Regions from separate parts of the Lentzea sp. CC55 genome, predicted to be linked through region 2. Evidence: riboswitches for the same ligand, from Rfam matches in the RefSeq annotation. Region 2 holds a riboswitch; each other region holds the start of a gene.

Region 1 (3,263 bases), 370 kb from region 2:
CAGAAGTGCGCCGTCTTCGCCGGTTCCGCGGGGAGCGTCTCGTCGTGGAACGAGCGCGCGGTGTCCGGGTCGAGCGACAGGTTGAACTGGTCCTCCCAGCGGAACTCGAAGCGCGCCTTCGACAGCGCGTCGTCCCAGTCCTGGGCTCCCGGGTGGCCCTTCGCGAGGTCGGCGGAGTGCGCGGCGATCTTGTACGTGATCACGCCGGTCTTCACGTCGTCGCGGTTCGGCAGGCCGAGGTGTTCCTTCGGCGTGACGTAGCAGAGCATCGCGGTGCCGAGCCAGCCGATCTGCGCCGCGCCGATCGCGGACGTGATGTGGTCGTACGCCGGCGCGATGTCCGTGGCCAGCGGCCCGAGGGTGTAGAACGGCGCCTCGCCGCACCACTCCTCCTCCAGCCGGACGTTCTCGGCGATCTTGTGCATCGGCACGTGGCCGGGGCCCTCGATCATCACCTGGACGTCCTTGGCGCGCGCGATGTGCGTCAGCTCGCCCAGCGTCCGCAGCTCCGCGAACTGCGCCTCGTCGTTGGCGTCCGCGATGGAGCCGGGCCGCAGCCCGTCACCCAGCGAGAACGTCACGTCGTAGGTGCGCAGGATGTCGCACAGCTCCTCGAAGTGCGTGTAGAGGAAGCTCTCCTTGTGGTGCGCGAGGCACCACGCGGCCATGATCGAACCGCCGCGCGAGACGATGCCCGTGACGCGCTTGGCCGTCAGCGGCACGTACCGCAGCAGCACGCCCGCGTGCACGGTCATGTAGTCGACGCCCTGCTCGCACTGCTCGACCACCGTGTCGCGGTAGACCTCCCACGACAGCTTCTCCGGATCGCCGTTGACCTTCTCCAGCGCCTGGTAGATCGGCACGGTGCCGACCGGGACGGGGGAGTTGCGCAGGATCCACTCGCGCGTCTCGTGGATCCGCTTGCCGGTGGACAGGTCCATGATCGTGTCGGCGCCCCAGCGGGTCGCCCACACCATCTTCTCGACCTCGTCCTCGATCGACGACGACACCGCGGAGTTGCCGATGTTGGCGTTGATCTTCACGAGGAACTTCTTGCCGATGATCATCGGCTCGGCCTCGGGGTGCTTGCGGTTCAACGGGATCACCGCACGTCCGATGGCCACCTCGTCGCGCACGAACTCGGCGTCGAGGTTCTCCCGCGCGGCGATGTAGCGCATCTCCGGGGTGATGATCCCGGCCTTCGCGTACGCGAGCTGGCTGACGGCTCCGCCGATCGGTTCACGTGCCGCGACCCACCCCGACCTCAGGTCGGGCAGTCCACTGTGGACGTCGATGGTCGCGTTGTCGTCGGTATACGGACCGGAAGTGTCGTAGAGATCGACATGCTCGCCGTTGGTCAGCTCCACCCTGCGGTAGGGCACGCGGATGTCCGGGGACACCTCGCGGTACACCTTGCGCGAGCCCGAGATCGGGCCGGTGGTCACACTGGGCTTGACCGAACGGTCGTCAAGTGCCGTCACGACATTCCTCCCTACGCCGGCATTACCCGGTCAGGTTCAGGCGGTCGGTGACACCGGCACGACGGCCAGTCACCCTCTCAGCCCGCTCAGGCGCGAGCTCCCGCGTTGTGTTGAGTTGTCGAGAACCGACCATAGTCAGAGCGCGCCGCCGCTGCCAAGGGCGTGGTTTGCCCCTAATCTTCTCGCGTGGCGGATCATCAGCCGTTCCCGCCCGGCGCGCGTCGCGGTCAGCGCCCCGCCGTCGTCTCGGCATGCCCTTCCTGCGGTGACCTCGCGGGTCGCGGCTACCCCGACTGCGGCTTCTGCGCGGAGCTGCTCGACCAGTTCTGGCTCGCCGACTGGGAGGCGCTGCGGATGTCGTCGCAGCTCGCGGACCGCGAACTCGCCGAGCTGGTGACCTCAGCCGACGTCGGCCAGCACCCCTGGACGTGCGTGGACTGGGCGATGACGCTGCTCGCGTGCTCGCGCTGCGGTGCCGAACTGGGCACCGGGCCGGTCGAGTGCGTGCGGTGCGCGGTCACCGAGGAACGCCGCTGGAGCTGGGACCACACGGCCCACCCGAGCACGATGAGCGCGAACGAGCACCTCCTGCGCGTGGCTCGTGCGGCCCTGCGCGCACCTCACCGGCGTCGTCCGGCCGTGGTGCAGGCCTGGCAGCTCGTGCTGCCGTTCCTGATCGCCGGTGAGGTGGTCGAGTTCGGGCGGCTGGACCGGATCCGCGCGCACGTGCTGGCCGGCGGCTACGCGTCGATGGCCGCCTGCCACACCTTCGCCGAGCTGGCCGGGCTGCCCGAGCTCTTCTGGCGCCGGGGCGGTGACCCGATCTCAACGCGGGTCGAGTACCAGCCGGACTCCGAGCGCCAGCAGCACGCAGCCCGACAGCTTCTCGAGCGCGGGACGGACGCGGGGCCTGCCCAGCCAGCCGCGGACGGTGTGCAGGACCGCCACGATGACCAGGTACCAGACGGTGTCGATCAGGACCCACCCGACGGCGAGGGGGAGCAGAACCCCCTGGCCGGCCTCCCCGGCAGGCACGAACTGCGGTAGGAACGAGATCGCGAACACGCCGAGCTTCGGGTTGGCGAGGTTCACGACCAGGCCGCTGCGGAACGCGCGGCTCGCGGGCGGGGGTGCGGCGCCCGGCAGGCTCCTGCTGATCAGGGCCTTCACACCCAGGTGGACCAGGAAGACCGCTCCGGCGATCCGCAGCCCGTGGTAGGCGATCTCGGACGCCGTGAGCAGCACGGACATGCCCAGCGCCGCGGCGACGGCCCAGCAGGCGACGCCGACCTCCATGCCGAACACCGTCGCCAGCGCGGCTTTTCGCCCGTGCACCGACTGTCGCAGGACCACGGCCGTGCCGGGTCCTGGCGACAGCGCGATGAGGAACGAGGCCGCGACGAAGGCGACGATGTCGTCGAGGGGCATGCCCCGATGGTCGCCGGTGGCCGCAACTTCTTTCTTGACCTGGAGCGCGCTCCAGGATGTTCGGTGTCCCCATGACCTTGGAACTGGGGAAGCTGGGATTCGGCACGTGGGCGATGGGTGGGCCGTTCCTCGGCCCGGACGGCGCCCAGGTCGGCTGGGGACCGTCCGACGACGGCCAGTCGGTGAAGGCGCTGAGGCGCGCGGTGGAGCTCGGCGTGACGCTGTTCGACACGGCGGACGTCTACGGCTGCGGGCACGCGGAGACGCTCGTCGGGCAAGCGTTTGCGGGCATGCGTGACCAGGTGCTGATCGCCACGAAGTGGGGCTGCGGCTTCGACGCCGCGACGCGCCGGA
Region 2 (3,263 bases):
GGGCTGTACTTCCTCGTCCAGCGCCGGTGGATGGCCGCTGTGTGGTCGTTCGTCGCTTTTGTGGTGGTGTACGGGATCGGGTGGGCCATCTCACCGTCCCAGTCGGACAAGTTCTGGTTCCAGCTGCTCGGTGACGCGAGCCGGGTCGGCCCGGTCGGCAGCGCGATCAACCAGTCGCTGCGCGGAGCGCTCAGCCGCACGGTCGGCTACGACGTCAAGACGGGACCGATCTACATCGTCGCCGTGCTCGTCGCGGCCGCTCTGACGTGGTTCGCGGTCAGCAGGACCAGGGACGCGCTGGCGTTGATCGTGAGCGTGCAGATGCTCGGCCTGCTCGTCTCGCCGATCTCGTGGAGCCACCACTGGGTGTGGATGGTGCCCGCCCTGCTGTGGCTGATCCACGAGGGCGGGCACGTGCTGTGCAAGATCACCGCCGGCCTGTGGGTGCTGCTGACCGGCGGTTACCTGATCTCGTTCCTGCTGCTGGCCCAGCCGAACATCTGGGACTTCCCGCGGCCGTGGATCTTCGTGGCGCTCGGCTGGGGCTATCCGGCCGCGGGCGTGCTCACGCTGGTCGCGATCGGGCTGGCGGCGCGGCGCGAGCGCGGCGAGCCGCGTCCCGGTGGCGAGGAAGCCGCCGACGGCGAACCCAGCAGGGTCGCCGGCTGACGCCTCCCGGCCGGGTCAGCCCAGGGCGTCCAGGACCCCGTCGATCTCCTCGGCGAGGGACACGTCCAGTGCGGTGATTCCTCCCTTGTAGTGCGTGCTCAGGCGGAATGTCAGCGCCTTGTACCGGATGTCGATGTCCGGGTGGTGGTTGTCGTTCTCGGCGATCTCCGCGACCCGGTTCACGACCATGATCGCCTGGGAGAAGCTCGGCAGCTCCACGGTCTTCACCAGTGCCGCGTCCTGGGGGCACCAGCCGGGGAGTTTGGGGAGCAGGTCGTCCAACTGATCGTCGCTCAACAGCTCGGCCATGTCCTGATCGTCCCACCACGTCACGTAAGCTGCGCGTTTACCACGGGAGTCCGGTGAAGCGCCGGGCTGAGAGGAGGGCTCGCAAGCCCTCGACCGTCCACCTGATCCGGGTCATACCGGCGTAGGGAGAGGTTTGACGTGAGAAGGATTTTTGCTGTTTGCGCTGCTCTGGTGCTGGCCGGGTGCTCGGCCGGTACCTCGACCGCACCGCAGTCGCGCGAGGTCACGCTGGTGACCCACGACTCGTTCGCGGTCAAGCAGGAGGTCCTGGACGAGTTCCAGAGGTCCTCGGGCATCACCGTGAAGCAGCTCGCGAGCGGCGACGCGGGCGAGCTGACGAACAAGCTGGTGCTCACCAAGGCGAACCCGATCGGCGACGTGGCGTTCGGCGTCGACTCGACCTTCGCCTCGCGCGCTCTGAGCGAGGGCGTCTTCGCCGAGTACGCCTCGCCGGAGGCCGCGAAGGGCGCCCAGCGGTACAAGGCCGACGACTCGAACCGCCTGCAGGCCGTCGACGTCGGTGACGTGTGCCTCAACATCGACCCGGCCGGGCTCGGCGGGGTCGAGCCGAAGTCGTACGAGGACCTGGTCGACCCGAAGTTCAAGGACAAGCTGGTCGTCGAGAACCCGGCCACGTCCTCGCCCGGTCTCGCCTTCCTGCTCGGCACGATCGCGAAGTTCGGCGAGAACGGCTGGCAGGAGTACTGGACCAAGCTCAAGGCCAACGGCGTCAAGGTCGTGAGCGGCTGGGAAGAGGCCTACAACCAGGAGTTCTCCGCCACCAAGGGCGACCGGCCGATCGTCGTGTCGTACGCGTCGTCGCCGTCGGCCGAGGGCGGCAAGACCAAGGCCGTGCTCGACACCTGCTACCGCCAGGTCGAGTACGCCGGCGTGCTGTCCGGCGCCAAGAACCCCGAGGACGCGAAGAAGGTCCTCGACTTCCTGCTGGGTGAGCAGTTCCAGGCCCAGGTGGCCGAGCAGATGTACGTCTACCCCTCGCGCGAGGGCGTCGCGCTGCCCGAGTCGTGGGCCAAGGACGCCCCGCTGCCGTCTTCGTCGCAGTCGTTGCCCGCCGAGAAGGTCAAGGACAACCGCGAAGCGTGGGTCGAGCAGTGGCGCAAGCTCGTGCAGGGCTGAGCTCGCGCACGGGGTGGTCGGCGGCGGCGCTGCTGCCGCTGGCCTTCCTGGGACTGTTCTTCGCGTGGCCCGTGCTGGCGATCGTGTCGCTCGGGCTGCGTGAGGGCGGTGTCCTGGAGGCGGTCTTCGAGGGCGGCACCTGGGAGCTCGTCGGCTTCACCCTCGGGCAGGCCCTGGCGTCGACGGTCGTGGCGGTCGTCGCCGGGATGCCGCTCGCGTTCGTGCTGGCCCGGTGCCGGATCCGCGGGCTCGGGCTGGTGCGTGCCGCCGTGATGGTGCCGTTCGTGCTGCCGACCGTGGTGGTGGGCCTGGCCTTCCGGACGTTCTGGCCGGACGGCGGCGTGCTGCCGATCGTGCTGGCGAACGCCTTCTTCAACGTCGCCGTGGTCGCGCGGACCGTCGGCGGGCTGTGGGCGCACACCGATCGGCGGGCCGAGGACGCGGCACGGGCGCTGGGGGCGTCACGCCCGCGGGCGTTCCTGTCGGTGGTGCTGCCGGCGCTCGCGCCCGCGATCGGCTCGGCCGCGGCGGTCGTGTTCCTGTTCTGCGCCACGAGTTTCGGCGTCGTGCTGGTGCTCGGCGGCTCGCGGTACCGGACGCTGGAGACCGAGATCTACCTGCGGACGGTGGAGCTGTTCGACCTGTCCGGGGCGGCCGCCCTGTCGCTGCTGCAGTTCGCCGCCGTGCTGGCGGTGCTCGTGCTGGGCGCGCTCGCCCGGCGCCGGCGGGAGACCGCTCTGGCGTTGCGCGGCAGGGAGGAGCTGGCCCGGCGGCCCGCCGGCGGTGAGTGGTACGTCGTCGGCGCCGCGTTCGCCGTGGTGGTCGCGCTGCTGACGCCGGTCGTCGGCCTGGTGACCCGGTCGCTGTCCACCCGGGACGGCTGGAGCCTCGCCGGGTACGTGGCGCTGAACACCCGCGGCGACCGGGGCACGCTGGCGGTGACCGGAGTCGACGCCGCGGTGAACTCGCTGCGGACGGCCTTCGACGCCACGCTCGTGGCACTGGTCGTCGGGGTGTTCTCGGCCGTGGTGCTGGTCGGGCTGCGGCGGTCCGGTGCGCGTTCCGCCGAGGTGCTCGACACGGCGCTGATGCTGCCGCTCGGGGTGTCCGCGGTGACGGTCGGCTTCGGCTACCTGATCACCATGGAC
Region 3 (3,263 bases), 380 kb from region 2:
GTGCTGATGGCCGGTGGGGGCGTCCGCAACCCGACGCCCGCCATCGCGCGGAGGCTCGCCACCCTGTTCCTGGAGGGGGGCGGCTAGCTGAACTGCACCGACCGCTTCGACAGGCCGTACCAGAAGCCCTCGACGCTGGTGCGCGCCTTCTCGTCGCTCGCGGCGCCCAGCGCCACGAAGAGCGGTGCGAAGTGCTCGGTCCGCGGGTGCGCGATCCCGGCGGCGGGCGCCTTCACCTGGAAGTCGAGCAACGCGTCCACGTCGCCGTTGGCGAGCTGCTGGTGCGCCCAGTCGTCGAACTCCTTCGACCACGACGGCGGCTCGTAGTCCGGTCCGGCCGGGAAGTTCACGCAGCTGAGGTTGTGCGTCATGAAGCCGCTGCCGACGATGAGGACGTTCCGGTCCCGCAGCGGCGCGAGCTTCCGGCCGATCTCGTGCAGCTCGCGCGGGTCGAGCGTGGGCATCGACATCTGCAGCACCGGCACGTCGGCGTCCGGGAACATCTCCTTCAGCGGCACGTAGGCGCCGTGGTCGAGACCGCGTTCCTCGTCCTGCTCGACGTGGCCGCCGAGCAGCTTGCGGACGTCCTCGGCGAGCTCCGGCGCGCCCGGCGCCTCGTAGGTCACCTCGTAGTAGCGCTGGGGGAAGCCCCAGAAGTCGTAGACCAGCGGCACGGTCGTGGTCGCGCCGATGGTCGTCGGCGCCTCCTCCCAGTGCGCGGAGACCATGAGCACGGCCTCCGGGCGCGGGAGGGTGGCGGACCAGGCACGGAGCTCTCCGGTCCACGTCTCGTCATCGGCCAGCGGGGGTGCCCCGTGGCTCAGGTACAGCACTGGTGCGCTCACGTCTTCGAGCGTACGCCGTTTTGTTCAAATTTCAACGATCAAGTTCGAATTTGAACGACTCGGCTGCCTTGCGCGGGTCCTCGGCGTCGGTGACGGCCCGGACGACGACGACCCTGGTGGCGCCCGCGGCCTTCACCTCGGCGAGGTTGGCGAGGTCGATGCCGCCGATCGCGAACCACGGGCGGTCGGTCCTCGTGGCGCGGACGAGGTCGAGCCCCGGCGCCGGACGGCCCGGCTTGGTCGGGGTCGGCCAGCACGGCCCGGTGCAGAAGTAGTCCACGCCGGGCTCCGCGGCGGCCTCGGTCATCTGGCCGACGTCGTGGGTGGACCGGCCGATCACCACCTCGTCGCCGACGATCCGGCGGGCGAGCGGGACGGGCAGGTCGTCCTGACCCAGGTGCAGCACGTCGGCGTCGACCGCGTGGGCGATGTCCGCGCGGTCGTTGACGGCGAGCAGCTTCCCGTGGCGCTCGGTGGCCTCGGCGAGGACCTCGAGCGCCTCGATCTCCTGCTTCGCCTCCAGTGACTTGTCCCGCAGCTGGATGATGTCGACGCCGCCCGCGAGGACCGCGTCCGCGAACTCGGCCAGGTCCGGCCGGTCCGGTGTGCAGAGGTAGAGCGTCGCGTCGGCGAGTCGTTGCCTGATCAGGTTTCCGTCGAGTCCTGGCACGCACGCACGTTAACCGTTATGTTGAAGTCGGTCCGCACGGGAGCCTGGAGAACACCGGGCTGAGAGGGAGCGTGGTTCGCTCCGACCGTCGAACCTGATCCGGGTCATGCCGGCGCAGGGAGCGTGAATGCCTTGAGCAGTGTGGAAGTGGCCGTCCGGGGTGGCGGCGTCATCGGCCTGTCCGTGGCCCTCGCCGCGGCACGGGCCGGGTTCTCCGCCTCCGTGTCCGACCTCGGTTCGCCGCACGCGGGTTCGCGGGTCGCGGGCGGCATGCTGGCGCCTCTCACGGAGGCGTGGCCGGGCGAGGAAGCCGTGGTGGCACAGGGGGTCGAGGCCCTCGCGATGTGGCCGGGGTTCGCCTCGTCGATCGGTGTCCCGCTGTTCACCGCCGGGACGCTGGCGGTCGGCACGCAACCGGGTGACCTCGCCGACCTGCGGCACGCGGGGCAGGTGCTGACCTCGCGGGAGGTCCGCGCTCTCGAACCCTCGCTGGGACCGGCGGTGCGCGGTGGCGTGTTCGCGTCCGGCGACCTCGCCGTCGACAACCGCCTGCTGCTCTCCGCCCTGCGCAGGGCGTGCCTCGACGCCGGTGTCGTGTCCGATGTGGAGGGACGGGTCTCGGTGATCGCCGCCGGGGCGTGGAGCGGCGAGCTGCACCCCGCGCTCAGGGGCGTGATCCGGCCGGTCAAGGGCGAGATCCTGCGGCTCACGCACCGTCCCGGCGCGTTGCCGCCCCCTCGCCACACCATCCGCGCGCTCGTCTCCGGACGGCCGGTGTACCTGGTGCCGCGCGACGACGGGCTGGTCGTCGGCGCCACCCAGTACGAGGCCGGGTTCGACACCGACGTGTCCGTCGCGGGCGTGCGGGACCTGTTGCGGGACGCGGAAACCGTGCTGCCGGGCATCGCCGAGTACGCGCTCGCCGAGGCCGCCGTGGGATTCCGGGCGGGCAGCCCGGACAACGTGCCGGTCGTGCGCTGGCTCGAACCCGGTGTCATCGCCGCGACGGGTCACCACCGCAACGGACTGCTGCTCGCTCCGCACACCGCTCGGCTCGTGGTTCAGCTCCTGCAGGGAGGAAGTTCGTGAAGGCACAGGTGAACGGGACCTCCCGCGACTTGGCGGACGGCACGTCGGTGGCCGCGGTCGTCGCGTTGGTGGGGGCGCCCGACAAGGGCGTGGCCGTGGCGCTCGACGGCGCCGTGGTGCCGAAGGCGTTGTGGGGTTCCACGATCGTGCCGGACGGCGGCGTGGTCGAGGTGCTGACCGCGGTCCAGGGAGGCTGACGTGGACGATCCGCTGATCATCGCGGGCCGGGAGTTCCGGTCGAGGCTCATCACCGGCACCGGCGGTGCCGCGAACCTCTCGGTGCTGGAACGGGCGCTCGTCGCGTCCGGCACCGAGCTGACGACCGTGGCGATGCGCCGGGTCGACGCGGCGGGCCGGACCGGTGTGCTGGAGCTGTTGCGGCGCCTGGGGATCGAGGTGCTGCCCAACACCGCGGGCTGCCGCACGTCCGCGGAGGCCGTGCTGACCGCGCAGCTCGCGCGGGAGGCGCTGGAGACGAACTGGGTCAAGCTCGAGGTCGTCCACGACGAGGAGACCCTGCTGCCGGACCCGGTCGAGCTGCTGGACGCCGCCGAGCGGCTGGTGGACGAGGGCTTCGTCGTCCTGCCGTACACCAACGACGACCCGGTGCTGGCGCGCAAGCTGGAGGACGTCGGCTGCGCCGCGGTCATGCCGCTGGG

Evidence for each region. A riboswitch is a leader RNA that binds a small molecule or an ion and turns the genes downstream of it on or off. The one in region 2 is predicted to bind thiamine pyrophosphate.
Region 1: linked by a shared signal. The riboswitch ahead of thiC (phosphomethylpyrimidine synthase ThiC) and the one ahead of L6E10_RS16195 (thiamine ABC transporter substrate binding subunit) in region 2 are both predicted to bind thiamine pyrophosphate.
Region 3: linked by a shared signal. The riboswitch ahead of L6E10_RS18090 (FAD-dependent oxidoreductase) and the one ahead of L6E10_RS16195 (thiamine ABC transporter substrate binding subunit) in region 2 are both predicted to bind thiamine pyrophosphate.

Annotation. Positions count from the first base shown of each region.
Region 1 is NZ_JAJCXE010000022.1:458,850-462,112, reverse strand. Features, by position in the region: gene thiC (phosphomethylpyrimidine synthase ThiC) at 1-1,481, opposite strand, end outside; TPP riboswitch at 1,471-1,595, opposite strand; gene L6E10_RS18050 (hypothetical protein) at 1,766-2,032, opposite strand; gene L6E10_RS18045 (LysE family translocator) at 2,307-2,909, opposite strand; gene L6E10_RS18040 (aldo/keto reductase) at 2,981-3,263, shown strand, end outside.
Region 2 is NZ_JAJCXE010000022.1:85,609-88,871, reverse strand. Features, by position in the region: gene L6E10_RS16205 (mannosyltransferase) at 1-669, shown strand, start outside; gene L6E10_RS16200 (4a-hydroxytetrahydrobiopterin dehydratase) at 685-978, opposite strand; TPP riboswitch at 1,013-1,123, shown strand; gene L6E10_RS16195 (thiamine ABC transporter substrate binding subunit) at 1,117-2,115, shown strand; gene L6E10_RS16190 (iron ABC transporter permease) at 2,091-3,263, shown strand, end outside.
Region 3 is NZ_JAJCXE010000022.1:464,742-468,004, reverse strand. Features, by position in the region: gene L6E10_RS40365 (hypothetical protein) at 1-87, shown strand, start outside; gene L6E10_RS18100 (dioxygenase) at 84-845, opposite strand; gene thiE (thiamine phosphate synthase) at 877-1,515, opposite strand; TPP riboswitch at 1,542-1,653, shown strand; gene L6E10_RS18090 (FAD-dependent oxidoreductase) at 1,657-2,604, shown strand; gene thiS (sulfur carrier protein ThiS) at 2,601-2,801, shown strand; gene L6E10_RS18080 (thiazole synthase) at 2,803-3,263, shown strand, end outside.